DNA from 2 places in the Lactobacillus sp. PSON genome. Region 2 is predicted to be linked to the other one. Evidence: predicted binding sites of a transcription regulator. Region 2 holds the regulator's gene; the other holds the start of a gene.

Region 1 (15,848 bases), on a different contig from region 2:
TCATGAATTAGAAGAAAAATTAAGTGCTTCTTATGTTGACTTTGACACTTTAATTAAAGAATCTGACTTCTTGACTCTTCATGCTCCTGCTACTGAAGAAACTAAGCATATTATTAATAAAGATGTATTTAAGAATATGAAAACTACAGCCTTTCTCATTAATGTAGCTCGTGGCTCATTAGTGGATGAAGAAGCATTAATTGAGGCAGTAAAGCATGGTGAAATTGCTGGTGCTGGCTTAGATGTATATGAAGATGAACCGCATATTAATCCTGAATTAGTTAAGCTTGATAATGTTATATTGACCCCTCATGCTGGTTCTGCAACTCATGTAGCTCGCTATAATTTATCAAAAGAAGCAGTAAATAACATTTATTCATTTTTGGTAGATAATAAAACAATAAATAAAATCAATTAAAAAAGAAACGTCGAAAGACGTTTCTTTTTTATCTTAAATTAAGCTTTTTCTGCTTTAGAATTTTTAACTTCTAATTGACTATGGTGATAGCCGTAAACTAAATAAATTATTGCTCCGATTACCAACCAAATTGCTGCCATGATAAAAACATCTTTATTTAATTGGCAAATCATAAAAATACAAAATAGTCCAGAAATAATAGGAATGACTGGATAGCCTGGGACTTTAAAGCCTTCGTTTGAAATATCTGTACGCTTTCTTAAACGTAGAATTCCAAATGACACGAGTGTAAATGCGAATAATGTACCAAAACTTACTAAATTAGTTAACTGGTCTACTGAGAAAAATGCAGATCCTAATGCAATAATAACTGTTACAACAAATAATGAAATTTGAGGAGTGTTATGTTTTTTATCGAATTTACTAAAATGGTGAGGAAGAAGACCATCTCGTGCCATTGCGTAAATTAAACGTGAGCTAGAATAAATCATAGTTAGCATCATAGTTGCCATACCAACCATTGCACCTAGAGAAAGTAATTCTGCGACCCAATTTTGGTGAACATATTGAAGTGCAAAGGCAACGGGATTAGCAATGTTTAAGTTAGTATAGTTAACCATTCCAGTTAAAACTATAGAAACTCCCATATATAAAACTACGGCAACTGCTAAAGTACCGATAATTCCCAAAGGCATATTTTTTTGTGGTTTCTTAACTTCAGCAGCTGAAGAAGATACTACATCAAAGCCTAAGAATGCAAAGAATACGGTTGTAGCTCCTTTGATCACACCTGACATATGATAGGGCAAGAATGGTTTATAGTTAGCTGGCTTAATGAATTGCAATCCAACAAACACAAAGATTAGAATGATAGCAATTTTTAAAATAACGGCAAAGTTATTGATTTTGATAGAACTTTTCATTCCTTGAGCTAATAAAAGTGCAATCAAAACAACAACAACAACTGCAACTAAATCAAAATATACACCATGTTGTGGATCAAAAGGTCCAGAGATAGCTTTTGGCAAGTTTAATCCAAATGGTTTAATAAATGAGGAAAAGTATGAGGACCAACCAGCGGCTACTGTAGCTACTGCAAGCATATACTCTAAAATAAGTGCCCAACCCATTAGCCATCCTGTAAACTCACCATAAATAATATTTCCATATGAATAAGCACTTCCGGCAACAGGAATTGCAGATGCAAATTCAGCGTAGCACATCCCTGCTAAAGCACAAATTAGTGCAGCAACTAAAAATGATAAGCTGACTCCTGGTCCTGCAGTTGTTGCAGCAACAGTTCCTGGAAGAATAAATATCCCAGTTCCGATTACAGCTCCCACTCCCATTGCAATTAAGTCAAAGGCAGATAAAGTACGAGAAAATTTAACATCCTCGCCTAAATAAGTTTTAACACTTTGCTTACGAAAAATATTCAAATTCAAACAACTCCTTTAGTCGTGTTTTATGCATTCTTAATGCGCTTTTTATACCATGTGATAGCAAAATAGACGAAAGCTATCAATAAAAGAATAATGACAATTAATGAATATTCTTCAAAAATCAAAACAATCTTTTCCCATTTTGCTCCCATATAGGCTCCTAATGAGATTAAAACACTATTCCAGATTAAGCTTCCTAGGGTTGTTAGGATGATAAATTTGGTCATGGAAACTTTAGCTATTCCAGCTGGGATGGAAATAAGGCTTCGCACAACAGGGATGCATCTACCAAAAAGGATAGCTTTTAGTCCATGTTTATCAAACCAAACAATTGATTTTTTGACGTCGTCTTTTTTAAAGCCCAGTTTTTTAAAAAAATTATGATTAAATAGCTTTTCAAGACGTTCTTCATTAAGCAGTGTTCCGACCCAATAAAGAATTAAGGCTCCGATTAAGGCTCCTATAGTTGAAAAAATAATCAATCCTAAGACATTCATCTTAGTATGTGTAGTCATAAAACCACCAAAAGAAAGGATTACTTCTGATGGAATTGGCGGGAAAACATTCTCAATGGCAATTAAAAGCATTACTGCTAAATAGCCAAAATGATCGATCAATGAAAAAATCCAAGCGGTCATTAAATTCTCCTTAATAAATATAAAAAGTTTTATTGACAAATATATCAAAAAAAGAGCAAGATAACAATTCTTTAAGCAAAAAATAAATAAATTGTTAAAATCTATGCTAGAATTGGAGTGCTAATTTTGAGGAGGGAGCAAGTTGACAACTGAATTAATTGAAAACAAATTAAAACTTTTACCTGAAAAACCAGGTTGCTATTTAATGAAAGATATTAATGGTAAGGTTATTTATGTAGGAAAATCTAAAAATTTAAAAAATCGTGTGCGTTCTTATTTTAAAAGTAAGCAAGTAGGTAGAAGAGCTGAACTTGTAAAAGAAATTCGAGACTATGATATTATTACAGTTTCAACTGATAAGGAAGCTTTTTTATTAGAAATAACTTTGATAAAAAAATATCAACCGTATTATAATGTTCAATTGAAGCAAGGGACGGGCTATCCTTACATTGAAATTACACGAGAGCATGATCCACAAACAAAATTAACTAGTATCATTCGTAAGGATGGTGGATATTATTTTGGACCGTATCCTAATGTTTATGCAGCTCAAGCTACATTAAAGTTTATTCAGAAAGTTTTTCCGCTTCGTCGCTGTAGTGGCAATCAGGGCAGACCATGTCTTTATTATCATATGGGACAGTGTTTAGGAGCTTGTTTTAAAAAAGTGCCAAAAAGTGAATACGATGCACAAATTAAGGAAATTAAAAGTTTCTTGAATGGTGATATTGCAAGCGTTAAGCAAGAATTAACTGAAAAAATGATGTCTGCTTCTGAAAATTTAGAGTTTGAAAGAGCTGGCGAGATTCGTGACCAGTTAAAATATATTGAAGAAACTGTTGAAAAACAAAAAATCATTTCCAATGATGGTACTCAACGAGATATATTTAATTTTTATGTAGATAAGTCTTGGATATCTATTCAGATTTTTTTCTTAAGACAGGCTAAGCTTTTGCGTAGAGAAACGCGAATGTTTCCATTAACTGATACTAATGATCCAGAAGATGAGTTTACTTCTTTTATTGCACAGTTTTATGATCAAAAAAACCATGTATTACCTAAAGAAGTCTTAGTACCTGAAGGATTAGATAATTCAAGTCTATCAGAAATTTTAAAAGTAGCAGTTAGAACCCCTAAGCGTGGTCAAAAAAAGTCATTGCTTGATATGGCTGAAGAAAATGCTAAATTAAAGCTTGATGATAAGTTTCGCTTATTGGAACTTGGAAACAGAAAAACTAAAGGAGCGCAAAAAGAAATTTTTGATGCTTTAAATTTACCATATGGACATGTAATTGAAAGTTTTGACCATTCACATATTCAAGGTGCAGATCCAGTTTCAGCATTGGTTGTTTTTAAAGATGGGGAACCTGATAAGACAGCTTATCGTAAATTTAAGTTAAAAGGTGAAGTAGAGCATCAGAATATGGCTGATGAATTACGCAATACTCGCGAAGTAGTGCGCCGCAGATATGGAAGACTATTAAGAGAACATAAACCAATGCCAGATTTGATTTTAATGGATGGTGGACAAATCCAGGTAGAAGCTTGTGAGGATGTTTTAAGAAATGAATTAAATTTGAATATTCCGGTAGCTGGAATGGTTAAAGATGATAAACACCGAACGAATCATTTGCTTTATGGAGATCCAATTAATGGTCAAGAATTTAGAATGATTCCAATGGATCCTAAATCTCAAGGCTTTTATTTAATGACCCGTATTCAAGATGAAGTACACCGCTTTGCAATTACCTTTCATAGACGTACTCACGCAAAAAATGCTTTATCAAGTAAGCTAGATTCAATTAAGGGGATTGGTCCTAAGAGTCGGAATAAGCTTTTACGTAAATTTGGTTCTCTTAAAAAAATTAAAGAGGCTTCAATTGATGATTTACGAGCTGCAGGATTAAGCTTAACTCAAGCACAAACTATAAAATTAACTTTGTAATACTATAAGAAACTAACCTTGATGTGGTAAACTAGATTAGTTAGAAAAAGAATTTTAAAGACGGAAGGAGATAGGTAACATGCCAACATTTGTTGACCAAACTAAAATCGAAGTTCAAGCCGGTAAAGGCGGCGACGGCATGGTTGCTTTCCGCCATGAAAAATACGTTCCAAATGGCGGACCAGCTGGTGGCGATGGAGGTCGCGGAGGTAGTATTATCTTTGTTGCTGATTCAGGTTTGCGTACTTTGATGGATTTTCGTTATCGTAGAAAATTTAAAGCAGATAACGGTGAAAATGGAAGAATAAAGTCTCAATATGGTCGTGGTGCTAAGGACTTATATTTAAAAGTTCCTGTTGGTACTACAGTTTATGATTTTAATACTGGCGAATTAATTGGAGATTTAGTTGAAAATAAGCAAGAATTAGTTGTAGCCCATGGAGGTCGCGGAGGTCGCGGTAATATCCACTTTGCTAACAGTGTAAATACTGCACCAGAAATTGCTGAAAATGGTGAGCCTGGTGAAAATCGAGTTTTACGATTAGAACTTAAGATGCTTGCTGATGTTGGATTAGTTGGATTTCCATCAGTTGGTAAATCAACTTTGCTTTCAGTAGTAACTAAGGCTAAACCTAAGATTGCAGCATATTCATTTACTACGTTAACTCCAAACTTGGGAATGGTAATCTTGCCAGATGGACGAGATTTTTCAATGGCAGATTTACCAGGACTTATTGAAGGCGCTAGTCAGGGTGTAGGACTTGGAATTCAGTTTTTGCGTCATATCGAAAGAACTAAGGTAATTTTACATTTAGTATCTATGGATCCTAATAATGGACGTGAAGCGCTAGAAGATTATAAGACCATCCGCAAAGAGCTTGCAAATTATGATGCTGATCTTTCTGATAAGCGAGAATTAATTGTTGCAACTCAAATGGATATTCCTGGTGCTGATGAAAAATTTGAAGAATTTAAAAAAGCACTCAAAAAAGAAGGCATAGATGAACCAGTCTATGCAATCTCAAGTGTGACTCATAAAGGTGTAGAAACTTTAATGCAAAATACTGCGGATCTAGTTGAAGAAGTAGAAAAGCAGAAGGCTGTTGAACAACCAGTTGAAAAGCAAAAAGTTCATGAATATAAATACTCTGCACCTAAAAAGAATGAATTTACAGTTGAAAAAGTTGGAGAACATGAATTTATTGTTAAAGGCGATAGCTTAGAAAGATTGGTACAAATGACTAATCTGGATCACCAAGATGGTATCATGCGTCTGGCTAGAAAGTTGAAGAACTTAGGTGTTGACGATGCTCTTCGAGCAAAAGGTGCAGTTGATGGTGATGATGTAGCAATTGGAAACTTTAGCTTTGAATTTGTACAATAAAATAATAGTAGAGAAGTTAAAAATATGACAAAAAATCGGTTTATTACAGGATATTCTGGACTTAGAGCGTTAGCAGTTATTGGGGTCATTCTTTATCACCTAGATCCTAACACCTTTATTGGCGGGTATCTTGGTGTGCCGATCTTTTTTGTTTTGTCAGGATATCTTGTAACAGATCATATGCTTAAATCATATAAGCATACAGGAAAGTATAATAATAAGCATTTTTATTTAGCTCGAGTTAAAAAATTATATCCACAAATGATTACTCTTTTGTGGTTATGTTCTGCTTATATATTTTTGTTTCAAAGAAATCTTTTGGCAAAATTAAATCAGATAGTGGCAGCTAATTTATTGAATGTGTATAATTTCTGGCAAATTTCAAATGGACAAAGTTATTTTGAACGTTTTGCTGCTAATGAATCTCCCTTTACACATTTGTGGACTATGTCGATTGAAGGACAATTTTATATAATTTGGCCTATTGTAATTTTTTTATTAGTTAAATTTGCTAAAAAACGTAAACGAGTTTTTTGGATATTGTTTGGCTTGTCAATTGCTTCAGCAGTAGAAATGGCTATTTTATATTTAAAAGGTACCGATATTAATAGAATCTATTACGGGACTGATACACGCTTTTTTGCATTAGGACTAGGAGCTGCTTTAGCAGTTATATGGCCAATAGAAAACTTACGGGCCAATATCAGTAAGACTGATACTAAATTGTTAGACTTAATTGGATTTACAAGTTTAGTGGTAATGCTCGCAATGTTCTTTAGTAAACAAGTCGAAGCTCAATCTGCATTTGTATATTGTGGTGGGATGTTTTTGTTTACATTTTTTACTACTACTTTAGTTGGAGTAATTGCTCATCCAGGAAGTCACTGGAACAAATGGTTAACTAATCCAGTATTTAATTGGATTGGATCAAGAAGTTATGGAATTTATCTATATCAATTTCCAGTAATGATCTTTTTCGAAGATAAGGTTACTAACTTAGCTGACCATGTATTTTTATATCATGTGATTGAAGTTAGTTTAATTTTAATTTTAAGTGAAATAACATATAGATTAATAGAAAAACCAATGGGTAAGATTACTTGGCAAAAGACAAAGGAATTTTTCTTACAGGTAATTGACAATCAAGAAAAAGATTATATTAAAAGAACTAAGGCAATTTTAGCAACAATAGTATTTTTATTTGGTTCAATTGGGATTTTAGTATCTCCTCATGCTAAAGCAGTAGACTTCAATAAAAGTCAATTAGCAAAAAGAATTGCTGCTAATAAACAAGAACAAGAAAAAGAAAATAAACAGTTAATTGCGAAATTGAAGAAGCGGAAAAAAGTAAAAACTAGTGCTTCGAATGTTATTAAAGAAGCCAAAGCAGCCGCAAAAAAACATCCAGTTAATAAATCTTTTGTTAAATATGGAATTTCACAACTAGATTTACAATTGGCTCAAAATATCCAAATTACAGCAATTGGTGATTCAGTAATGGCTGGTTCAAGTGATGATTTAAAACAACTCATGCCCAAGGCATTAATTGATGCAGCTGTATCAAGACAGCTAAATGTTGCGTTTGGATTATTAGATAAATATAAAAGTGAGGGTGTTTTAGCTGACAATGTTTTGATTGGACTTGGCACTAATGGACCATTTTCAATGGGAGATGTAGATCGCTTAATACATCAAGTGGGGCAAAAACGTCATGTCTTTTGGATAAATACTCATGTACCGACTAGACAGTGGCAAGGTCAAGTTAATAATTTATTAAAACAAGCTGCAAAAAAATATCACAATTTAACTGTGATTGATTGGTATGGATATTCTAAAAATCACCCTAATTGGTTTTATGATGACCATACTCACCCAACTCCTAAAGGCTCAAAATATTACAGTAGTTTTATTGTTAAAACAATAGTTAAACATTCAAAATTTTAGAATAGGAAATACATGGAATTACAATTTTTAGGAACAGGGGCTGGACAGCCCTCGAAGCAAAGAAATGTGTCAAGCTTAGCGCTAAAACTTTTAGATGAATTAAATGAAATTTGGCTTTTTGATGTAGGGGAAGCAACTCAGCATCAAATTTTACGGACAAATATTCGTTTAAGAAAAATTACCAAAATTTTTATTTCTCATAATCACGGAGATCATATTTTTGGTTTGCCAGGTTTGCTTGCAACGCGCTCTTTTCAAGGGGATGTAGGTCCAATTACAATTTATGGACCACCCGGTTTAGAACAATTTATAAAGACTTCCTTACGAGTTTCACGAACAAAGGTATCATATCCAATTAAGTTTGTAGAACTTAAAGAAGGAGGATTAATTTATAATGGACAAGGATTTAAAGTTTATACTGATAAATTAGATCATCGTGTGCCAAGTTTTGGTTATAGAGTGGTTGAAGATTCTCGTCCTGGAGAGTTATTAATGGACAAGTTAGCTCAATATAATGTACCTAATGGTCCATTATTAGGTAAATTGAAAAATGGAGAACAAGTTGTTTTAAACGATGGCACAATTTTAGATGGTAAGGACTTTCTTGGTCCTAATAGACCTGGTAGAATTATAACTGTAATTTATGATACAAGATCGACTCCAACAATTGCCAAACTAGCTAAAAATGCGGATGTATTAGTGCATGAATCCACCTTTGCAGGTCATGAAGCAAAATTGGCTCATTCATATTATCATTCAACAGCAGTTGAAGCTGCGACAATTGCGCGCGATAATGGAGTAAAAGAATTGTGTTTAGATCATATTTCTGCTAGGTATTTAGGAGCAAAGGCGAAGGCTTTGGAAAAACAAGCCAAAGAAGTTTTCCCTAATACTAAGTTAGTGAATGATTTTGATAATATTATAATTCCAATGAAAGGTGCTACAGACTGATGAGTGATTCATTAAGAAATAAAGTAGTTGTTGTAACAGGAGCTTCCAGTGGTATTGGTCGTTCTATTGCGTTAGAAAGTGCAGGTCGCGGAGCAACTGTAATTTTAATTGCAAGAAGAAAAGACCGTTTAGAAGAAATTGCTGCAGAAGCTCGTGAATTGTCGGGTGCAGATGCTTATGTTTTTCCAACTGATATGAGTAAGGCTGATGAAATTGGCGACACTTTTAATAAAATGACGAGGGTTGTTAAGCACATTGATTACTTAGTTAACTGTGCTGGATATGGCAAGTTTGAGAATTTTATGGAAAGCGATATTCAAGACGCTACCAATATGTTCCAGGTAAATGTTTTAGGTTTAATGTACTTTACCCGTTTAGTAGGTAGAGTGATGATGAGTCAAAAGACAGGACAAATTGTTAATTTTGGCTCTATTGCTGGAAAAGTTCCAACTACAAAATCAGCTGCATATAGTGCATCAAAAGCTGCGGTTATTCAATTTTCAAATGTTTTGCGTTTAGAACTTAAGCCATTTGGAATAAAGGTTATGACCGTCAATCCAGGACCTGTATATACTAATTTCTTTAATATTGCAGATTCAACTGGCAACTATGTTAAAAATGTAGAAGAATTTATGCTTGATCCAGATGATGTGGCTTGGCAAGTAGTTCATTATTTCGGCAGTGACAAGCGAGAATTGAACTTGCCAATTAGTTTAGCTATTTTAGCAAGACTTTATAATTTGTTCCCAACTTTGGGAGATAAAGTTTCTTTAGAATTTGCTTCAAGAAAGTAGACTAAAGGTTTATGGAGGATAAGAAAAAGCAAATCAACCTAGTTATCAGTTTAGTTGTAGCTTTAATTGCTGTGATTTTTGTAGTGATGAATACAAATCCGGTTGCAATTAATTTTGGCTTTTTTAAAGTTAAATTACCATTGATAATTGTGCTTGTTGTAATGGTGATTATCGGTGTATTATTAGGCTGGTTTTTAGGACAAGATAAAAAAATTAGTAATAAGAAAAATTAATTAACCTTGATTTATTAGCAATTCAATAGTATCATTGAATCACGTGAGTTAATCAGGCTGTTGAATTAGCTTGAGACTTAAATATTATAATAAAGGAGATCAAAGATAATGGCAGTTCCTGCAAGACATACTTCAAAGCAAAAGAAACGTTCACGTCGTGGTCACATTAAGCTTTCAGTACCAGCAATGCACTATGATGCAACTACTGGTGAATACCGCTTAAGCCACCGTGTTTCACCAAAGGGTTATTACAAGGGTCGTCAAGTTGTTAACAACGCTAACGGCAATAACTAATAAAAAAGACACCGGTCGGTGTCTTTTTTATTATATTATTTTAGAAAGTTTTTGAGATATGAAATTAGTATTTTTACATTCAAGTGATACACATGGCTTTATGCTTCCAACAGACTATCAAAATAAAGAAAATTATGATGCTCCAATTGGTTTAAGTCGTGTGAGTTCAGCTATTAAGTCAGAGAAAGCTAAATATGGCGCTGACAACGTAATTGTAACTGATGCGGGAGATTGCTTACAAGGCTCACCACTAGCTTCTTATACGCATTCAATGGACGATTATTCGGGATTAAGCAAGTTCACTGATGCTTATAACGAAGTAGGATATGATGCAAGATGTCTTGGAAACCATGACTTTAATTTTGGACTTGATTATTTAGCTTATTATATTGATAACAATAAGGCTCCAATGGTTAATGATAACGTTCTTGATGCAGAAACTAATGTACCAGCATTTGGTCGAGAATATGTCATTATTGAAAAGCAGGGCGTAAAAGTAGGATTACTTGGAATTACAACTCAATATGTACCTCACTGGGAACCAAAAGAACATATTGAAGGGTTAAAGTTTGTTTCAGCATTTGAAAAAATAAAGCATTATGCTAAAATTTTACGCCCACAAGTTGATGTTTTAGCTGTAATGTATCACGGTGGTTTTGAAAGTGATCCTGTTACAGGAGAAGCTACTGAACCTCATAGAGGCGAAAATGAAGGCTATAAGATTTTAACAGAAATTCCAGAAGTCGATGTAATGCTTACTGGTCACCAACATCGTCGTCTTAACTTAGTCACAAAAAATACAGCTATTGTGCAGCCAGGATATCGCGGAGAAGCTGTTGCAGAAGTGATTTTGGACATTGATGATGATACTAAAAAAATCAAAGAAATGTCTACTAAGTTAATTGATACTAAGGACTATAAGCCAGATCCTAAAGTAGTTAACATCGTTAAGAATTTAGACTTAAATACTCAAAAATGGCTTGATCAGCCGATTGCACAATTAAGTGAGCCTGCACCAATTGAAAATGCAATGAAAGGACGTTTAGAAGGAGCGCCATTTATTAATCTTTTACAACAAATGCAGCTGTGGTTTACTAAAGCTGATGTTTCTGCGACTGCAGTAATGAGTGAAGTTGCTAAAGGATTTGATAAAACGGTAACCTTGCGTGACATTTTATTGAATTATCCATACGCCAATCAATTATGCCGTGTAAAGTTAACCGGTAAAGAATTACGTCATATTATTGAACATAGTGCTAGCTTTTTAGAAAAAGATAGTGATGGAAAAATTAAATTTTTAGATCGTTGGATTACACCTAAGCCACAATTATATCATTTTGATGTTTTCTATCCAATTGAGTATGAAGCAGATATTTCTAAACCAGTAGGGGAAAGAATTCAGAATTTAACTTTAAATGGAAAACCTCTTGATGATAATAAAACTTATTATCTAGCTGTTAATAATTATCGAGCTATGGGTGGAGGATTTTATCCAGAATATAGTGTAGACAAGATTGATATGACCTTGGATAAGGATTATGTTCAAATGTTTACTGAATATTTGACTCATGATAAAATCACGGTCGACACTAAGAAAAATTATAAATTTTATTAAAAAATAACCAGTAAGCACTAATCAGCGCTTACTGGTTATTTTTTTTGCTTTTTATCTGTTAAGCTTGCTATACTTGCTCTTGTCCTTATGTGAACCAGCAGTGATTGCTGGAATAATAAGTGCAAAAAGAACACCAAAAATAACTCCAATTAAAAGAGCTTCTTTAGGTTCGAATACACTTTGGGTTAAAGGAGCAGCGATGAAGCCGATTACGAGCATGTAAATGACGCTCCAGATAACTGTTACGATAAAACGACCCATAGTTAATTTCCTTCTTTCATAGTTGAATTTTAGCAAAATTCGAACGTCTTTTCAAACTGAATAATTTGATTTGGTATAATTGATTTAACTTAAGAGAGGTGATAAAAATGAAAATTGCAGCAATTCAAAATATTAGTAGCTTTTCTTTATTAGAGAGCCCCACCAAGGTGAAAGATTTATTAATTACTGCAAAAAATAAAGGATATGAAGCAGTTGGATTAACTGATATTAATATTACTTATGGTTTAGTGGACTTTTTTGAATTAGCTAAAGAAGTTGGAATTAAGCCACTTTTAGGAATGCAAGTAAGAATCAATGGATTAATTGATTCTAATGAAAAATATGATTTGATAGTTTTAGCTAAGAATAACCAAGGATATAAGAATATTTTAAAACTTTCTAGTGCAATTAATTTACTTACAGAAAACGGTAATAATAAAAAGATTTTAACTTTAGAAAAATTAAGTAAATATTTAGAAAATCTAGTTGTAATTACACCTGCTAATGTTCATAGTGAATTAGTAATGCTATATCAAAGTAATCAAAATTTAGGCAGTGATTATATTAGAAAATTAAAAAAATTAATTCCTACCAGTAGTTCGCTATATTTAGGAGTATATGCCAATAAATCTCAGAAAGATTATATTGATTACTTGCACAGTTTAGCTAGACAATTTGATTTATCGATGGTGGGTGTGGAAGATGTGCAGTATTTATACCCTCGTCAGCAATTTTTACAGAAAACTCTAGCAGCGATTAAAAATAACCATAAACTTCAAGACGTGGTCGCATTGTCGAAGCAAAAGGGTTCGCATTTTATGTTAGATGCTAGTGAATTAGTCGAAAAGTACCATGAGTTTGGGTTAGATGAAGCTGTTAAAAATACATGGAAAGTGGCCGAAGAGTGTACAGCAGAAGTTACTTTTCAAAAGCCAGTTTTACCAAAATATCATCAAAATAAGTTTCCATCTTCTAAAGAATACCTGCATTATCTAGCACAAAGTGGACTTGAAGAAAAATTTAAGGGTCGAAAAATACCTGTGCAATATCAACAGCAACTAAATTATGAACTTAAAATTATTAATGAGATGGGCTTTGATGATTATTTCTTAATTGTGTGGGATGTTATTAACTTTTGTCATAGAGTTAATATCACCACAGGGCCTGGTAGAGGGTCGGCTTGTGGGTCATTGGTGTCATACGCATTAAAAATTACTCAAATCGATCCAATAAAGTATAATTTGTTGTTTGAGCGTTTTCTAAATCCAGCTCGTCATGAAATGCCTGACATTGATCTTGATATTCCAGATAATCGCCGTGATGAAGTCATTAAATATATGTATCAAAAATATGGGATGGATCATGCAGCTCAAATATTAACTTTTGGAACTTTAGCAGCAAAACAAGCACTTCGAGATGTTGGTAGAGCATTTGGATACAGTTTGGTTGAAATTGATAAATGGACTAGAGCAATTCCTAAAACAGGAAAACTAAGTTTAAATAAAGCTTACGAAAATTCGCGTGATTTACGCATTATAGTAGATTCCACTCCTGAAAATAAGCTTCTTTTTCAAACGGCACGAGCTATTGAAAATTTACCGAGACATTATTCTATTCATGCTGCAGGATTGGTAATTAGTGATGATTCAATTGCTGGAATTTCTGCGCTTCAAGATGGGCAATTAAAAGTACCAGTTACTCAACAAACTAAAAAATATGTAGAAGCATTAGGTCTTTTGAAGATTGACTTTTTAGGCTTAAGAAACTTGACTATTTTAGGAAATACGTTAGAACTAATTCGAGGTCAAGGAATAAAAATTAATCCTGATAATATTCCACTTAATGATCGTAAAACTCTTGAACTTTTTCAAAATGGTAATACCGATGCTGTATTTCAATTTGAATCTAACGGAATTAGAAATGTTTTAATTAAACTTCATCCGGATAATTTTGAAGATTTAGTTGCTGTCAATGCTTTATATAGACCGGGTCCAATGCAGAATATTGATTTGTTTATTAATCGTAAAAAAGGTAAAGCCCCTATCAGGTATCCTGATCCTAGTTTGAAGCCGATTTTATCTTCAACTTATGGTATTTTAGTTTATCAAGAGCAAGTTATGCAGACTGCTCAAATTTTAGCTGGATTTTCTCTTGGAGAAGCTGATTTATTGCGGCGAGCAATGTCTAAAAAGCAACAAGAAATTATTGATAAGCAGCGTCAAAAATTTATAAATGGAGTCATAAAAAATGGTCACCCAAAGGAAGTTGGTGAGCGAGTTTATAATTATATTGAACAGTTTGCAAATTATGGCTTTAATCGTTCTCATGCTGTAGCCTATACAAAAATAGCATTTTGGCTGGCATATTTAAAGGTGCATTTTCCAGATGCTTTCTTTACTGCACTTTTAAATTCTGGTGGTTCAGGTAATAAAACCCAAAATTATATTGCACAGGCTCAAGAGGCAGGAATTAAAATCTTGCCACCAGATATTAATAAAAGTGCAATTAACTATACTTTAGATAATCGACAAATTTTAGTAGGGTTAAAAGCAATTAAAGGATTAAGAAATGATTTTGTTAATCAAATCGTATCATTAAAAAAGCCAATAAAAGATATTAGTGATTTTTTACGAAAAATTGATTCTAAGTTTTTACAAGTGGATGCTATTAAGGCTTTGATTAAAGCAGGGGCATTTGATTCAATTGAGCCAAATAGAAATAAGTTACTTGAAAATTGTGCGGATATTGTTGAAAATATTCGCTTAACTGGTGATAATTTATCTTTATCTGAAAGTTTGGGCGGCATTAGAATGGCTGATAGTGTTATTCCTACAGCAAATGAAAAAGCTGAAATGGAAGAAGAAGTTTTAGGTTTTTCTACTGCAACATCGCCATTGATTGCTGTTCAAAAATATGCGAAAAAATTTAATGCAAGACCATTAAATCATTTTTTTGCAAATGAAACTGGTATCAGTGTTGGTAGACTTACACGATTAAAGCAAATTAGGACTAAAAAAGGGGATCCAATGGCATTTGCTGTATTTGAAGATACAACAAATTCTCAAGATGTAACGATTTTTCCAAAAATATATGAAAAAATAGCAAATAAATTAAAAGAAGGAAAGATATATATCTTAGGTTTACGTGTTCAAAATGATAAATTTGATCCACAACGTAAGCAATATCTCCTTACCAATTTGCGTGAAGTACATTTTATAGAATAATTATTAATTATAGATGTCTTTTAAAGAGCTACTTGTAAGCGCAAACAAGAAAAAACCTTGATAAATCAGCAAATTAAACCATTTTTTTTGAGATTTTTTGGCAAAAAAATGTTAATATTTACTTGATGTGAGAAATTACACAAATTATCATGATGAGGTGAATTCATGAAACGGATTGGTATTTTAACCAGTGGTGGCGACGCCCCTGGCATGAATGCAGCAATCAGAGCCGTTACCAAGACTGCAATCCATCACGGACTTGAAGTCTTTGGCATTCGTTATGGTTTTGCCGGATTAGTTGCCGGTGACTTCATTCCGCTTACTGCAGAAGATGTTGACCATAAGATTAGCCAAGGCGGAACTTTCTTATATTCAGCTCGTTATCCAGAATTTGCACAAGAAGAAGTGCAAAAAAAGGGTGCTGAACAATTAAGAAAGCATGGTATTGATGCTGTCATCGTTATCGGCGGTGACGGTTCATACCATGGTGCCTTAGCTTTGACTCGTCTTGGTATTAATTCAGTAGGTCTTCCAGGAACTATCGACAATGATATTCCTTATACTGAATATACTATCGGTTATGATTCTGCTTGTCGCACTGCCATGGACGCAATCGATAAGATTCGCGATACAGCAAGTAGTCACCATCGCGTATTCATTGTTAATGTAATGGGTCGCGATTGTGGTGATGTTGCTATGCGTGTT
Region 2 (15,848 bases):
TAAAATGCCCGAATTCATGAACGAATACGAGCAACCCAAAAACAACTAAAAAGATCAGTATACCTTTCAATAGATATCTCCTAATGAACAATACCTAACATTGCTGCAACAACAGGTAAAACGAAAAGCATACTATCAAAACGATCTAAAATACCACCATGTCCTGGCAAAATTTTACCGGAATCTTTAACTCCATAAAATCGCTTATATGCTGATTCTACAAGATCACCCATTTGTCCAACAATTGACAAGAAGAAAGCCATAACAATCATTTGAATTTGTGGATAACCCACATTTACAAACGCAACATAAATAGCTGAACAAATAAGTGCACAAATTACTGCACCAATTGAACCTTCCCAAGTCTTGTTAGGACTAATTACTGGCCACAGTTTATGCTTACCAATCTTACGACCAATCATGTAAGCACCAATATCAGTTGACCATACAACAACAAATACATAGCAAAGTAATGCTAAACCATTGTGGTCACTTCTAATAGCTGCCATATAGTGAAAACCAGTTCCGATATAAAGTGCAGCTAAAGTATAAACACCTGCATCATCAAATGTTGTTTTATTCTTAGACAATACTGTCCAAGTTAATAGCAACATTACTAATGCATAAAAAATTCCCATCTTATTCCAGCCCCATGGCATTGTTTTGAAAAATGCATCTGGAACGGTCATGGTTAAAGTAGCAAGCAATGCTAATACGAAATCAACAGAAACTAAAATCTGCTTTTTCATTAAAAAGATTTCGCTAATTCCGACTGCAGCAAATAATACTGTCAGCCAATCCATCCAAAGTCCACCTAAAAGAACAATTGGAATAAATAAACATAAAGCAATAACTGCTGTAATTACACGTTGTTTCATAAATACTCTTATCTAACTATCTGATTCATCCACTTTTCCAAATCGACGATTACGATTTTGAAATTCTTCTACAAATTCTTTTAAATCACTTGCGGTAAAGTCTGGCCAGTTTTTATCACTAAAAGCTAATTCAGAATAAGCTAATTGCCATAAAAGAAAATTAGAAATTCTTTGTTCACCGGAAGTTCTAATCAATAAATCAGGATCTTGGTATTCACCAAAATCTCCTGTCATTAAATGCTCAGAAATCATAGATTCAGTAATTTCTGAACTATTTAAATCTCCGCTTTCAATTAACTTGCCTAATTCTTTCATTGCACTTGTTATTTCTTTACGTGCTCCATAATTGAAAGCAAAATTTAAAATTATTCCAGTATTATTAGCTGTTTCAGCCATAGCACGTTGAACAACATCATAAGTTTTCTTAGGTAATTCATCTAAATAGCCCATAATATTTACTTTGACATTATTCTTCATCAAAGTGGGCATAAACTTATCGAAAAAACGTACCGGAAGATTCATCAAATAAGCAACTTCTTCTTTAGGACGTGCCCAATTTTCTGTTGAAAATGCGTACAATGTTAAAACCTTAATTCCTAGCTTGTTAGCAGCTAAAGTAATTCGTTCAACATTATCCATTCCTTCACGGTGTCCCACAAAACGTGGTTTATGCTTTTTCTTAGCCCAACGACCATTACCATCCATAATAATGGCAAGATGATTTAATTCATTCTTTTTTTTACTCATTTTTAACCTTGAGTAATTTCTTTACGCTTTTCATCCGCAAGTTTATCAATTTCCTTAGTAGCATCGTCAGTTACTTTTTGAACTTGCTTTTCTAAATTACGTTGTTCATCCTCAGTAATTTCATCATCTTTTTGTTGCTTTTTCAAGCTATTCATAGCATCACGACGAACATTACGAACAGCAATCTTAGCTTCTTCAGCAATCTTTCCAACTTCCTTGGCAATTTCTTCACGTCTCTCACCAGTAAGTTGAGGAATTACTAAACGAATTACCTTACCATCATTTGCTGGAGTAAGACCAATATTAGATGCTAAAATTGCATGTTCAATATCATCCAAACTATTTTGATCATATGGAGTAACTAATAAAACACGTGGTTCTGGAATAGTTACACTAGACATTTGAGTAAGAGGAGTTGGTGCACCGTAATAATCTACTTTAATTCCTTCAAGAAGAGATGCGTTAGCTACACCTGCACGAATAGAAGCCAAGTTCTTTTGATAAACTTTAATTGACTTCTCCATATTTTCTTTTGCTTTTGTAATTGTTTCGTTATTCATTTTTACCACCTTCAATAACAGTACCGATATTTTCACCCATTACAACTTTCTTGATATTACCTTCTGTATTAACGTTAAATACAATTAAAGGAATATCAGTATCCATTGATAATGAACTTGCAGTTCTATCCATAACTTTTAAGTTCTTAGCAATAACATCAAGTTGGGTTAATTCATCATACTTAGTTGCATTTGGATCAAGTTTAGGATCTGCTGAGTAAACACCGTCAACACCATTTTTCGCCATTAAAATTACATCTGCATTGATTTCAGCAGCGCGAAGAGCAGCAGTAGTGTCTGTTGAGAAGTAAGGATTTCCAGTACCACCACCAAAAATTACTACACGACCCTTTTCTAAATGACGAATTGCTTTTCTTCTAATATAAGGTTCAGCAACTTGACGCATTTCAATTGATGTTTGAACACGAGTTGGAACTCCTTCATGTTCTAATCCATCTTGAAGTGCCAAACCATTCATAATAGTAGCAAGCATACCCATATAGTCTGCTTGTGCTCGTTCCATTCCAAGCTTAGCGCCAGTTTCACCACGCCACATATTACCGCCACCGCAAACGATACCAATTTCAACACCTAAATCATGAACTGATTTAATTTCTTTTGCTAAATGACCAATAACCGTAGGATCAATTCCTGTACCTTTATCTCCGGCCAATGCTTCACCTGAGATTTTTAAAATAATACGTTTATATTTAACTTGACTCATAATGAACCTCCTTATAGCTTTAATCATTTTACCATAGAAACAACTTCAATGCCCTATTTAGAACGATAGAAGATAAAAAATCTATAAAAAAAGAGGAAGAAATGCTTTCCTCCTCTTTTTTTAAATTAAAACAATGAAATTACTTCATTTGTTCACGTACTTCAGCAGCAAAGTCTTCTTGCTTCTTTTCGATACCTTCACCAACTTCGTAACGTTGGAAAGCAACTAACTTAGCACCGTTTTCCTTCAAGAATTCACCAACAGTCTTGCTGTCGTCCATAATGTAGTTTTGTGATAAAACTGCAAATTGCTTATCAACTTGAGTATTATCATCAATGAAGCGTTGCATCTTACCAGGAATAATCTTGTCCCAGATCTTTTCTGGCTTACCTTCTTCTTTAAGTTCAGCCTTGATGTCTTCCTTAGCCTTAGCTAAAATATCATCAGTTAATTGCTTTTCTGAACCGTAAACAAGGTGTGGTAATGGCTTCTTGTTTACCAATGCACGACTTTCATTGTCTTGGTCAATCTTGTGGTTCATTTGAGCCAATTGATCAGCAATAAAATCATCGCTCAATTCGTCAGGTGAAATAACCTTAGGACTCATAGCTGCGATGTGCATTGCTAAGTGCTTAGCAGTTGCTGCATCAGCACCTTCTAAAACAGTAATAACACCAATTTGGCCACCATTGTGTTGGTAAGCACCAAATTCTTGATCATCAGTCTTTTCTTCTAAAGCGAAACGACGTAAATCAATCTTTTCACCAATGGTTGCAGTAGCGTTAACAAAAGTTTGAGCTAAAGTAGTACCATCAGCCATCTTTAATTCTTGAGCTGCTTCCATGTCAGCAGGCTTACCTTCAGCAATGGTCTTAGTAGCTTCATTTACCAAGTTAACAAACTTGTCGTTTTGAGAAACGAAGTCAGTTTCTGAGTTAACTTCAGTAATAGCTGCTGCATTACCATCAACGTAAACACCAGTTAAGCCTTCAGCTGCAACGCGGTCAGCCTTCTTAGCAGCCTTAGCCATACCTTTATCACGAAGGTATTGAACTGCCTTGTCCATGTCACCGTCAACTTCTACTAATGCTTTCTTGGCATCCATAACACCTGCACCAGTACGTTCACGTAAATCTTTAACTTGTTTTGCAGTAATTTGTGCCATTATTGAGTCCTCCTAATGGAACTAATAGTAAAAACTAGTCTTCGTCGTGTTCTTCAGCGCTAGCGATTTCTTCTGAACCGTCTGCGTTTTCTTTAAAGTCAACTTCAAGAGTTTCACCATCATCTTGACCTTGTTGACCTTCGATAATGGCATCAGCCATAGCACCAGCAATCAAACGAATAGCACGAATAGCATCATCGTTTGAAGGGATAACTACGTCGATTGGGTCTGGATCAGTGTTAGTGTCAACCATTGCAACAACTGGAATACCTAAAATGTTAGCTTCGTGAACAGCAATCTTTTCCTTCTTAGGATCTACTACGAACATAACATCTGGAATTCTAGGCATATCTTCGATACCACCTAAGAATCTTTCAAGCTTGTCCATTTCCTTAGTTAAAAGTGCAACTTCCTTCTTTGGAAGTACATCGAAAGTGCCATCTTGTGACATTTCCTTCAATTGCTTTAATCTCTTAACACGACTTTGGATAGTAGTCCAGTTAGTCAAAGTACCACCTAACCAACGTTGGTTAACGTAGTATTGACCTGCACGGGTTGCTTCTTCAGCAATTGAATCTTGAGCTTGCTTCTTAGTACCAACGAATAAGAATACGCCACCGTCTTGTGCTACAGCCTTCATGAAGTTGTAAGCATCATCTAACATCTTGATAGTCTTTTGAAGATCAATGATGTAGATACCATTTCTTTGAGTAAAAATGTAAGGAGCCATCTTAGGGTTCCAACGACGGGTTTGGTGACCAAAGTGTACACCAGCTTCAAGCAATTGCTTCATAGATACAACTGACATAAATAAAATCCTCCTATGGTTTTAATCCTCTCAAGCGTTCATTTCGGCATTGACCTTCTTCAAAGGCACCATATACCGATCGCTCTTGATGTGTTTTTTAAGTGCGGTTAGCACACCTGAACATGATACTAAATTTAAGTGATTTTTGCAAGAAAAACTTAATATTCTACATTATGTTCTTTTAAAAACTTTTCTTTCCATTCTCTATTATGATGCTTAAACCAATATTCTCTTTTTAAAGCTAAACTTTTATCATCAAACTCTTCGTGATAAATCATTTTTACTGGTCTGCGAGTTTTAGTATATTTTGCACCTTTTCCAAGATTATGCATTTTCAAACGATGCTCCAAATCATTAGTAAAACCGCCATAAAAACTGCCATCATTGCATAATAATACATAAAAATAATATTTCCCTTGTTCTTGATGCTTTTTACGGTCTTCTTCACTTTCTATAATAATTCTTTGAATATTTGGTAAAAAATGACCATCTTTATCATGAACTTCAATTGCATCTTTTAATACAGTTCCATCAAAAGCAGTATGTTTTACAGCTTCAACAATCACTAGATTACTATCTTCCCCTCTATGGGATACGAATGGTTGAATTGTTTTTATACTTAAGTCATGTTTCATACAATAGTAAGTTATTTCACTTAAACGCTCTGGACGATGAACCATTATCATTTTCCCTTTCATCTTTAAAAGAGCGCTCGCTACCTCAATAATTTCTTCTAAATTAATCAAAATTTCATGTCTTGCAATTGCCTTTTTCTTATCAGGATTTACTTCATGTCCCTTTGGAACTTTAAAGTATGGTGGATTAACTACTACCATATCATAACTATCTTTTCGTAAAAAAGTTGGAGCCTGCTTTACATTATTTTTATGAACTTGAATCCTATTTTCCATATGATTAAGCTCAATTGACCTCACAGCTTGTGAATAAGCCTCTTCTTGAATTTCTACTGCATCATATTTTGCTCTATTAAAATAAGCCATATACATTGTTGCAGCGCAGTTACCAGAACAAAGATCAGCCACTTTAAAGCGATCACGAATCAAGTTTTTAGCAAAATGTGCTAAAAATAAAGTATCAAGCGTAGCACTAAAAGCAGTCTTATCTTGAATGATTTTCATATCATCGCTATATAAATAATCAATTCGCTCATTATTTTTCAATTCGACCATGAAAAATTTTATCCTTTCTAAATATCTGCTATAATAGCATACAACAACTTGGAGGGAAAATATGTTTTATCGTTTTATTCGACCAATAGTTAGATTCATTGTTTGGGTATTAAATGGTCATTTGCACGTTCATCATAAAGATCGTATTCCTGAAGGAAATTATATTTTAGTTGCTCCACACCGCACATGGTGGGAACCAATTTTATTCGCATTAGCAGCTAGTCCTATGGAGTTCATGTTTATGGCTAAAATTGAATTATTCAAAAATCCAGTTTTACGTTTTATTTTAAAACATGCTCATGCTTTTCCAGTTGACCGCAAAAATCCTGGTCCATCTGCTCTAAAAATTCCAGTTAAAGGATTAAAACAGGGAAAATTGTCATTAATCATTTTTCCATCTGGAACTCGCCACTCCAGTGAATTAAAAGGCGGCGCGCTATTAATTGCTAAAATGTCTGGTAAGCCTTTAGTTCCTGTAGTCTATCAAGGTCCTCTTACTTTTAAGGGACTTTTAAAACGAAAGCCACTTAATGTTTGTTTTGGTGAGCCAATTTACATTGACCGCAAAGTTAAAATGACTAAAGAAAATCAAGCAAAATATGATAAAAAAATGCAAGAAGCATGGGATAAGCTTGATAAAGAACAAAATCCTAACTTCCATTATGTAGCAAAATAAGCTAAGTCAAAAACTTAGCTTATTTTTATTTTTTCTTAAAATTATTCAGCCAGTTAATTTTAGGAGTGTTAAAATTAAGTGTTAGCTTATATATTGGAGGGAACTAACTTGTTGGAAAAACCATTTTACAAAATGATGCTCAGTAAATCCTTTCCATTCCCAGTTAAAGTAACTTATTGGGATGGAAAAAGTGAAGTTTACGGTAACGGCGAACCTGATGTTGAAATCATTTTTAACGAAAAAATTCCAGTAACAGATATTACCAAAAATGCTTCCTTAGCCCTTGGTGAAGGTTACATGGACAAAAAAATTGAAATTACCGGTGATGAAAGAGCTATTCAAAAAATAATCATGGGCGCTTATCAAAGTGCTGATAGTTTCATGAGATCATCAAAATTCAGAAAGTTCTTACCTAAACAAAAACATACTGAAAAGCAAAGTGAAGAAGATGTTCAAAGCCACTACGATATTGGTAATGATTTTTACAAAATGTGGCTTGACCCAACTTTAACTTATTCTTGTGCTTACTTTGAAGATGATAATCAAAACGACTTAGAGCAAGCTCAGATTGCTAAAGTTCATCATATTCTTAACAAGTTGCACCCACAAAAAGGCAAAACTTTGTTAGATATTGGCTGCGGATGGGGAACATTAATGCTAACTGCCGCTAAAGAATACGGTCTAAAAGTTACAGGGGTAACTTTAAGTGAAGAACAATTTGAATTAGTTCAAAAGAAAATTTACGATGAAGGCTTAGAAGATGTAGCTACAGTTAAGCTTGAAGATTATCGAGAACTCGGTAATGAACAATGGGATTATGTAACCTCTGTTGGAATGTTTGAACATGTTGGACCAGAAAATTTAAGTGAATACTTTAGCGATGTCTATAAATACTTAAAACCAAATGGTATTGCACTTATCCATGGTATTACTCGTCAACAAGGTGGTGCAACTAATGCCTGGATCAATAAATACATTTTCCCAGGTGGCTATATTCCAGGACTTCCAGAAATTGTAACTGACATTGTAGAAAACAATTTACAAATCACAGATATGGAAATGCTTCGTCGTCATTATCAACGAACACTTGAAATTTGGGATTCTAATTTCAATAATGCCCGTGATCAAATTCAAGAAAAAATGGGTGAACGCTTTACGCGCATGTGGGACCTTTACTTACAAGCTTGTGCTGCAAGTTTTGAATCTGGAAACATTGATGTTATCCAATACCTATTAACTAAAGGTCCATCTGGTGAAAGCTTACCAATGACTCGTAAATATATGTTAAATAAATAAAAATAACGTTAAACTAGTTTTTCTAGCTTAACGTTATTTTTTTACCAAATAGTGACTCTCTTATCTGGTTCTAGCCACATTCCATCAGTTTCTTTAACATTGAAAACTTCATAAAATTCATCTTGACACTGGGCTGGAATATTTACTCGAGTTGGTTGCGGAGCATGAACATCTACTGCAATTTCAGTTTTAATTGCTTCAGGACGCTGAATTTGAGCCCAAGATTTGGCATAGTTTTCAAATAATTGACTTAAATCCCCTTTTTCAATCTTGCATGATTGAATCGCACAAGTTAATCCACCTAAATCTGCAATATTTTCGGCAACAATTTGCTTACCATTCAATTTACTTGGTCCATATTGTAAACCATCATAAATATCAATTGCTTTTTGGGTGCGTTTTTCAAACTCGTTAAAGTCTTCTTTACTCCACCAATTGTTCATATTGCCTTTTTCATCAAATTGAGCCCCATTATTATCAAACGCATGTGAAATTTCATGAGCAATCGTTGCACCGATACCACCATAATTTTCAGCACGAGTTTGCTTCAAACTATAAAATGGCGCTTGTAAAATTCCTGCAGGAAAAGTAATATCATTTCTTTGAGGATCATAACAAGCATTATTCATATTTGCTGGCATCAACCAAACTGAACGGTCAACTTTAGAAGTTAACTTAGCAAAATTATACTTGATTTCAGTTTCAGAAATCAGTGACATATTTTCATATAAACTTTTATCAAGATAGACTTGGAGAAGATCATATATTTTTTCTTGTTTTTCAGGATAACCAATTTTTAAAACTAAAGAATTTAATTTAATAATTGCTTTTTTCTTAGTACTTTCTGAAAGCCAAGTATTATTTTTTATACGATTTTCATACACATTAATCATCGTATGAATCATATTAGTAACATCTTCTTTGGCTGCTTTACCAAAGTAAGTTTTTCCATAATAAATTCCATCAACTTCATCAAATACTCCATCTGCTAAACGATATGCATGCTTTTGGGCATTTGGCAATTCATTAGCACCGGTAATTGCTTGACGATATGAAAATGCTACTGTTCTAAAGTCTTGCGATAAAAGATTAGCTGCACTATTAATGAGCTTGATTAACATCCAACCTTTCATCTCTTCAAAACTATCTTCGTTAACAAATTCATCAATATGATCTAAATAACGAGGTTCAGTAATGATTATTTTTTCTGGAAGTTCAGGTAAAACTTGCTTTAAAAATCTTTGCATATCAAAAGACTTAAATTTTGCCAAAAAATCTTCTATGGCTATCGGATTATACATTTTAGGATAATCCGACCATTCTTCTGTTGATTTGACAACTTTTGCAAGACGAGCATCATATTTTAAACCTAGCTCAACTTCATGCGTTGCTTCTTCTCCAGACATCCCCGCCATAGTCAATAATTTGATTGTTTGTGTTTTCAAAATACCTAATAACTTATCTGCATCCGAATCTAGATAACTAGTAGTATCAGGTAAAAGTGTACCTGGTCCTGAAAAATACAAAACATTATCATCAGTATTCTTCATATCAGCATCTACTTCAAAGCTAAATGGCAATGAATACTTAAAATAGAAATTATGCGCATTTTTATTAAAATCAATAAATCCAGCTATTTTTTCTAATTTATTCAAATCTTCTTGAATAGGCTGAGCTGCTTCTTTATTTCGTTTATCAAAATCAAGAGCAAGTTTATATAATTTAACAGCTTTTTCAAAATTTTTAACCTCTGGTAGTTCTTTCTTGCCAGTAGCAAAATTATCAAAATCCTGAATCATTAACTTTTCAAGTTTAATATCAATTTTAGCATTTGTACCAGTCTCAGTTCTATCAGCTGGAATTACAGCTTGTTTTTGCCATTTGGAGTTTACAGCCAAATATAAATTATCTTGTACTCTTATATGTTCATCAGCTTTAGTGAGGTCACCAACACCACCACGTACTTCAAAATATTTTTTCATATGTTCTCCTTCTCAAATTACACAAAAAGGACGAAGGTAATCCTTCGTCCTTTAAGAGTCCAATCGATATGAAAAGACTTTTATCTTTGTTGATGCTTCATCATGTTCATAACTTGGTTGACCTTCTTAGCTGAAGGTTTTTGACCCATTTGTGACATCATAGCAACAATCATGTCTTCACTGATTGGAGGATTATCTTGGAAATACTTTTTCATGTATGCTCTTGCACCATAAAATCCGCCAACAAGACCGATTAAAAGTGCAGCGATAATCAATACAATTGCTAATGCTAAATTCATAATTTAAAAATCCTCCATTAACTAATAAGGTTATTGTACCTAAAATCAGTGAATTTTTAAAGGTAAAATCAATCTTTTCTTAGACCCTTTTTTCTTTGAGCAGCTTTTGCTTTTTCAGAAGTTACTTCTTTACCATTTTTGTCAACAATAACAGTATTTTCAAGTTGTTGTTTAAATCCGGCTCTAAAGTTTGCTAAAAACTTCTTGTGAAGTTCTTTACGTTCTTTTTCTTCTTCTTCAGTTAAGCCTTCATTTTGCTTCTTGTGATAAAGTTCATTAATACGATCTGTAACTTTCTTTTCTTCATCTTTGTCCATTTTTTACACCTCACATACAAAAATAAGTTTACACTTTTTAGAGTTAGAAAAAAAGATATTTCTTCTTGAACACCCGTTTGTGAAACTATTATTTATTTGCTACAATATATAGTATATACCAAATTAATCGTAAAACGGAGTAATTAACATGGTAAAAAATGATAAAAAGCAAATAGAGGTCTTGCGCTATATTTATGAGGCTGTTGAAAAGCATGGTTTTCCACCTACTGTTCGTGAAATTTGTTCTGCTGTAGGTCTTTCATCCACTTCAACTGTTCATGGACATATTTCAAGATTACAAAGAAAGGGATTTGTAATTAAAGATGCCACTAAACCTCGTGCTATTGAAGTAACAGATGCAGGTCGTAAAGCAATTGGAATTGCTGCTAAACACATCCCTGTTCTAGGAGTTGTTACTGCAGGCCAACCAATCTTAGCTGTAGAAGAAACTGAACCAGAAGATTATTTCCCTCTTCCACCAGATCTTGAAGGATTTAAAGGCGATTTATACATGCTTACTATTAAGGGTTGCAGCATGATTAACGCTGGAATTTTTAATGGTGATCAAGTTATTGTTCGCAAACAAAATACTGCCGAAAATGGTGATATTGTTGTAGCAATGACTGATGAAAATGAAGCAACAGTTAAACGATTCTACAAAGAAAAAGATCATTATCGTTTGCAACCTGAAAATGATACAATGTCTCCAATTATATTAACTAACGTTAAAATCCTCGGTAAAGTTATTAGTCTTTATCGAAGTCATATAAGTTAAAAAACTGATAGAATTTCTAATATTAGGAGTTCTATCAGTTTTTATTATTTTATAATTGCTCTTAACTTATTTTCAAATTCAGGCAACCATTTCTCTTTATAACCTGCTCGAGTAGGATGGATTTCATCAGCCATGTAAAGTTTATCTTGATTTTTAAAATTAGAGTTATTATAAAAATCTAAAATTTCAATATTATATTTTTCAACTAGTTTGTGACTTAATTCCACCATTTGTGAGTATAAATTGCTCTCAAAATATGGATTAGTATAAATCAAAATTGGACATTTCCAGTTCTTTTGAGCATTTGAAATAATATATTCTAACGCACCAGTTATTGTTTTCGTATCAAAACAGTCATTATCACTAATCTTGCCCAATTTTTCATTTCGTTTTGCATCATTAGTTGATAGTTGAATAACTAACATATCCGGAGCTTCATATTTTAAATTTTCTTTAAATCTAGCTACATAGGAATCTCCCGGATAATTAACATCCTGTTCTACTAAAGTTGTTCCATTTTCTGCATCTTTAATGGCTTCAACACCATCTTTTTTCCAAAGAAAATCAACAAATGATTCTCCAAGCGCACCAAAACCAAAAGTAACTGATGAGCCTAAAAAGAGAACTTTTTTACCTGTTAGTAAACCGAGCTCTGTTTTTTGTGAATTTAAACTAAATTTTCGACTATTTCCAGGTAAGTATGCCAATTTAGTATAAATTCGTTGATTCAAAGGATGCAAATCTAAATCTTGTCTTAATTCTGCGAATGCAATATCTGATAAGTCATTATTTTGCCTAATTGGAATTAAAAAAGTTTCATTACTCATTATTAATTATTCTCCAAATATGGTTTAATTATCTGCCAGTCTTTTTCTATATCTTCAGTCAATTTTCGATTATAAAAAATAGCTGCCGGATGATATTGCGGAAAAATTGTATAACGTTTTTTTGACCAAACATAAGCATCTTTTTTATCATTTAGCTCTAAAATTGGCACATTCTCAATTACAGTACCATGTTCTTGAGAGATTTTATGATTTGCTCCTAAAAGTCGTTCTAATCCAACATTTCCTACAGTAACAATTAACTTAGGCTCAACTTTGGCAATTTCATAATCTAAAAATGGTGCGTGAGCTAAAATTTCTTTTTTAGTCGGTCTTCGATTTGGATATTTTATTACATTTTTATTTTCACGTTTGCTGAAAACTTCCTTAATCTCATAAGGGCGACTTCTAACAGCTGAAGTAATATAAACATCATCTCTTGTTAATCCAATAGATGATAATAATTTTATTAGTTCTTTACCCGAACTACCAGAAAACGGTCTATGGGAAATAAGCTCATCTCTCCCCGGTGCTTCTCCTATAATCATTAACTGAGGATGAACTGGTCCTTCTCCTTCATTCAGTCCTTCTAAGCGCATTCCTTTTGAACGTAGTACTACTTCGTCAACTAATTTCTTAGGATATTGCAAAATAAACACCTATTCTTTCAATTGAATATACGCTTCTGCTTCTTGTAAAATATCGTACAAACCGGGTCTTTTTAAATATTCTTTAGCTTCTGGAAGAGTTGCCCAAGTTGAATTTAATATTTCTTCTTTTTGATCTACTATCTTTTGACCGATTATATATTCACTAATAAAAAATGTAACAGTTTTTATAGTATGCTCTTCAGTTTCATAAGTAGTACTTCGTTTGAAGTCAAAATTAAACTTAGGATGAAGGCCCACTTCTTCTGCAACTTCACGTTTAGCTGCTTCTTGTTCAGTTTCACCCGGTGCTAAATGTCCTTTTGGAAAGCCCCATGTATGGTGAACTACACTTTGAACAAGGAGATATTTAAGATCTCCACCGTCTCTTCTATAAATAATACTTCCTGCTGAATGTTCATGAATCATAATAATAACCCCCTTTTTATTAATTATACAAAAAATAAAGTGTATATTGTATTTAAATGCAAAAAAAGAACCTTGTTCTTTAGAACAGGTTCTTTCTTTGTATGCATTCGCGTTAAATTAACGACGTGCTTCAGCAATTCTAGCTGACTTACCGTGACGGTCACGTAAGTAGTAAAGCTTAGCACGACGTACACGACCATGACGTACAACTTCAAGCTTAGCAACACGTGGGTCGTTAACTGGGAAGGTACGTTCAACACCAACACCTGAAGCAATCTTACGAACAGTGTAAGTTGCACCAATGCCAGCACCCTTCTTCTTAATTACAACACCTTCAAAAATTTGAATACGTTCGTGACTACCTTCAACAACACGTACGTGTACACGAACAGTGTCACCTGCACGGAAAGCAGGAATATCATCACGTAATTGTTCTTTAGTTAATTCTGCAATTAATGGATCCATTATAATTTTCTCCTTCTACGGCATTCTTATCACGCTAAGCGCCCAGCGGAGTGCCCATAACTTTAATTTGGTCATTTGACCACTTCTACGATTCTAGCAAATTTTCATTATAAGTTCAAGTTTAATTTTGCTCAAACTCTTTAAGCCAATTTCTCTCTTCCTTTGTTAATTGACGATTTTCTAACATATCTGGTCGATGTAAGTAAGTGGCTCTTAAAGCTTCCTTATGTCGCCATTCAGCAATTTTTTGATGATTTCCACTAGTTAATACATCTGGAACCTTTTGTCCTTCAAAATCAGCCGGACGTGTATATTGTGGATATTCTAATAATCCATGAGAAAAACTTTCTTCAACTGAAGAAGCGCTATTTCCTAGAATTCCCGGTAAGAGTCTAACAGTAGCATCAATCATGCTCATTGTAGGAAGTTCTCCACCAGTTAAAACGTAGTCACCAATAGATACAGTTTCATCAGCTAAATCATATACACGTTGGTCAAAACCTTCATAATGCCCACAAATAAAAGTTAACTCTTCTTCTTTTGCCCAATCTTGAGCCATTTTTTCATTAAAGGTTTTACCTTGAGGAGCAGTAATAATCACTTTTCCCTTAGATGGCAAAGAATCGAGCGCCTTTTTTATTGGCATAATTTGAAGAACCATTCCAGCACCACCGCCATAAGGAGAGTCATCAACATGATGGTGAACATCTGTCGTAAAATCACGAAAATTAACTAAATTAAGATCCCATTTTCCATCCTCTAATCCTCTTCCCAACATTGAGACTTGAAGCGGAGTAAACATATCTGGAAAAAGCGTCAAAACATTAACTTTCATTAACGTAATCCCTCCATTAGTTCAACATAGATTTTTTTATTCTCAACATCTACTTTTTTAACTACGTCAGGAATATATGGAATAAGAAAAGTTGAGCCATCATCTTCAGTTACTTCCCAAACATCATTAGCACCAGGTGCTTGAATATCAGTAACTTTACCAATTCGATTGCCAGTTTCTTCATCAATTACATCTGAATCTAAAATATCCCGATAATAATATACTCCTTCTGGTAATTCTTGTTGATTTTCTTCACTTACTACTAAAATTTTACCACGTAATTTTTCAGCTTGCTCAATGTCAGTAATTTCTTCAAATTGGACCAACCAAAACTGCTTAAATGGACGACCACTTTTAACAGTTAATGTACGTTCTGTATCATTTTTTAATGATAATACAGAACCTGGAGCAAATCTCTCTTCAGGAAAATCAGTTATTAAGCTAACTTTAACTTCACCATTTAAACCATGAGTAGTTAAGACTTTTGCTACATCATAATATTGCATTTCTCTCTCCTTGCAAAATCTAGCTAAGAAAAAAAGTTTGAAGCAACTGCTCCAAACTTTTCAAAGTAATAATTACTTATTGTATTTTGCATCGTGCAACTTCTTCATGATACCAGCGTTTGAAAGAAGTGATCTTACAGTATCTGAAGGTTGTGCACCTTTTTGAAGCCATTCAAAAATCTTGTCTTCTTCAAGCTTCAATTGCTTTGGGTTTGAAACTGGGTTGTAGTAGCCAACTTCTTCGATGAAGCGACCATCACGTGGCATACGTGAGTCTGCAACAACGATTCTGTAGAAAGGCTTTCTCTTGGCACCCATACGGTGCATACGAATTTTAACTGACATAAATTAATTTCCTCCTAAAACTTAACGATTAATAATATACCACCAAACATAAAAGGTGTAAAGTGTTTTTACTTAACAGATTAAAAAAATTCTAAGAATGGTATCTCTTCATCTTCTTCATGCGTTTTTTCTTATTTTTCTTAAAGCTTTTTCCCATTTTACGCATTGCCATTTTGGCCATTGGAGAATCCATTCCTGGTAAATTACCTAATCCTTTAAAGTTTCCTTTGGTAACTTTTTGCATCATATCACGTGCTGTTTTAAATTGTTTAATCATTCGATTAACTTCAACAATTGGACGACCAGATCCAGCTGCAATTCTTCTTCTACGGCTAGGATTTAAAATATCAGGATTTTCACGTTCTTCTGCAGTCATTGAA

What was found. The regulator LexA, encoded in region 2, represses DNA repair genes until DNA is damaged. The targets are predictions, from matches to a motif close to CNAACANNTGTTNG.
Region 1: ACTHPI_RS04245 (DNA polymerase III subunit alpha) is a predicted target of LexA. The motif match lies at 11,960-11,973, and genes of this name have one in related genera.

Annotation. Positions count from the first base shown of each region.
Region 1 is NZ_JBQXFW010000005.1:63,462-79,309, reverse strand. It holds gene ACTHPI_RS04305 (NAD(P)-dependent oxidoreductase) at 1-418, shown strand, start outside; gene ACTHPI_RS04300 (APC family permease) at 457-1,863, opposite strand; gene ACTHPI_RS04295 (DedA family protein) at 1,884-2,498, opposite strand; gene uvrC (excinuclease ABC subunit UvrC) at 2,641-4,443, shown strand; gene obgE (GTPase ObgE) at 4,523-5,827, shown strand; gene ACTHPI_RS04280 (acyltransferase family protein) at 5,852-7,771, shown strand; gene rnz (ribonuclease Z) at 7,784-8,722, shown strand; gene ACTHPI_RS04270 (SDR family NAD(P)-dependent oxidoreductase) at 8,722-9,516, shown strand; gene ACTHPI_RS04265 (lipopolysaccharide assembly protein LapA domain-containing protein) at 9,528-9,749, shown strand; gene rpmF (50S ribosomal protein L32) at 9,858-10,043, shown strand; gene ACTHPI_RS04255 (bifunctional metallophosphatase/5'-nucleotidase) at 10,102-11,658, shown strand; gene ACTHPI_RS04250 (YjzD family protein) at 11,710-11,919, opposite strand; gene ACTHPI_RS04245 (DNA polymerase III subunit alpha) at 12,027-15,143, shown strand; gene pfkA (6-phosphofructokinase) at 15,309-15,848, shown strand, end outside.
Region 2 is NZ_JBQXFW010000006.1:79,308-95,155, reverse strand. It holds gene rseP (RIP metalloprotease RseP) at 1-70, opposite strand, end outside; gene ACTHPI_RS06265 (phosphatidate cytidylyltransferase) at 81-878, opposite strand; gene ACTHPI_RS06260 (isoprenyl transferase) at 891-1,625, opposite strand; gene frr (ribosome recycling factor) at 1,628-2,185, opposite strand; gene pyrH (UMP kinase) at 2,178-2,909, opposite strand; gene tsf (translation elongation factor Ts) at 3,049-4,074, opposite strand; gene rpsB (30S ribosomal protein S2) at 4,109-4,882, opposite strand; gene ACTHPI_RS06235 (GIY-YIG nuclease family protein) at 5,041-6,072, opposite strand; gene ACTHPI_RS06230 (lysophospholipid acyltransferase family protein) at 6,134-6,748, shown strand; gene ACTHPI_RS06225 (class I SAM-dependent methyltransferase) at 6,857-8,044, shown strand; gene ACTHPI_RS06220 (M13 family metallopeptidase) at 8,086-10,026, opposite strand; gene ACTHPI_RS06215 (YneF family protein) at 10,107-10,325, opposite strand; gene ACTHPI_RS06210 (DUF896 domain-containing protein) at 10,394-10,642, opposite strand; gene lexA (transcriptional repressor LexA) at 10,791-11,417, shown strand; gene ACTHPI_RS06200 (SGNH/GDSL hydrolase family protein) at 11,462-12,244, opposite strand; gene ACTHPI_RS06195 (uracil-DNA glycosylase) at 12,247-12,891, opposite strand; gene ACTHPI_RS06190 (bis(5'-nucleosyl)-tetraphosphatase) at 12,901-13,317, opposite strand; gene rplS (50S ribosomal protein L19) at 13,435-13,782, opposite strand; gene trmD (tRNA (guanosine(37)-N1)-methyltransferase TrmD) at 13,904-14,617, opposite strand; gene rimM (ribosome maturation factor RimM) at 14,617-15,123, opposite strand; gene rpsP (30S ribosomal protein S16) at 15,196-15,468, opposite strand; gene ffh (signal recognition particle protein) at 15,560-15,848, opposite strand, start outside.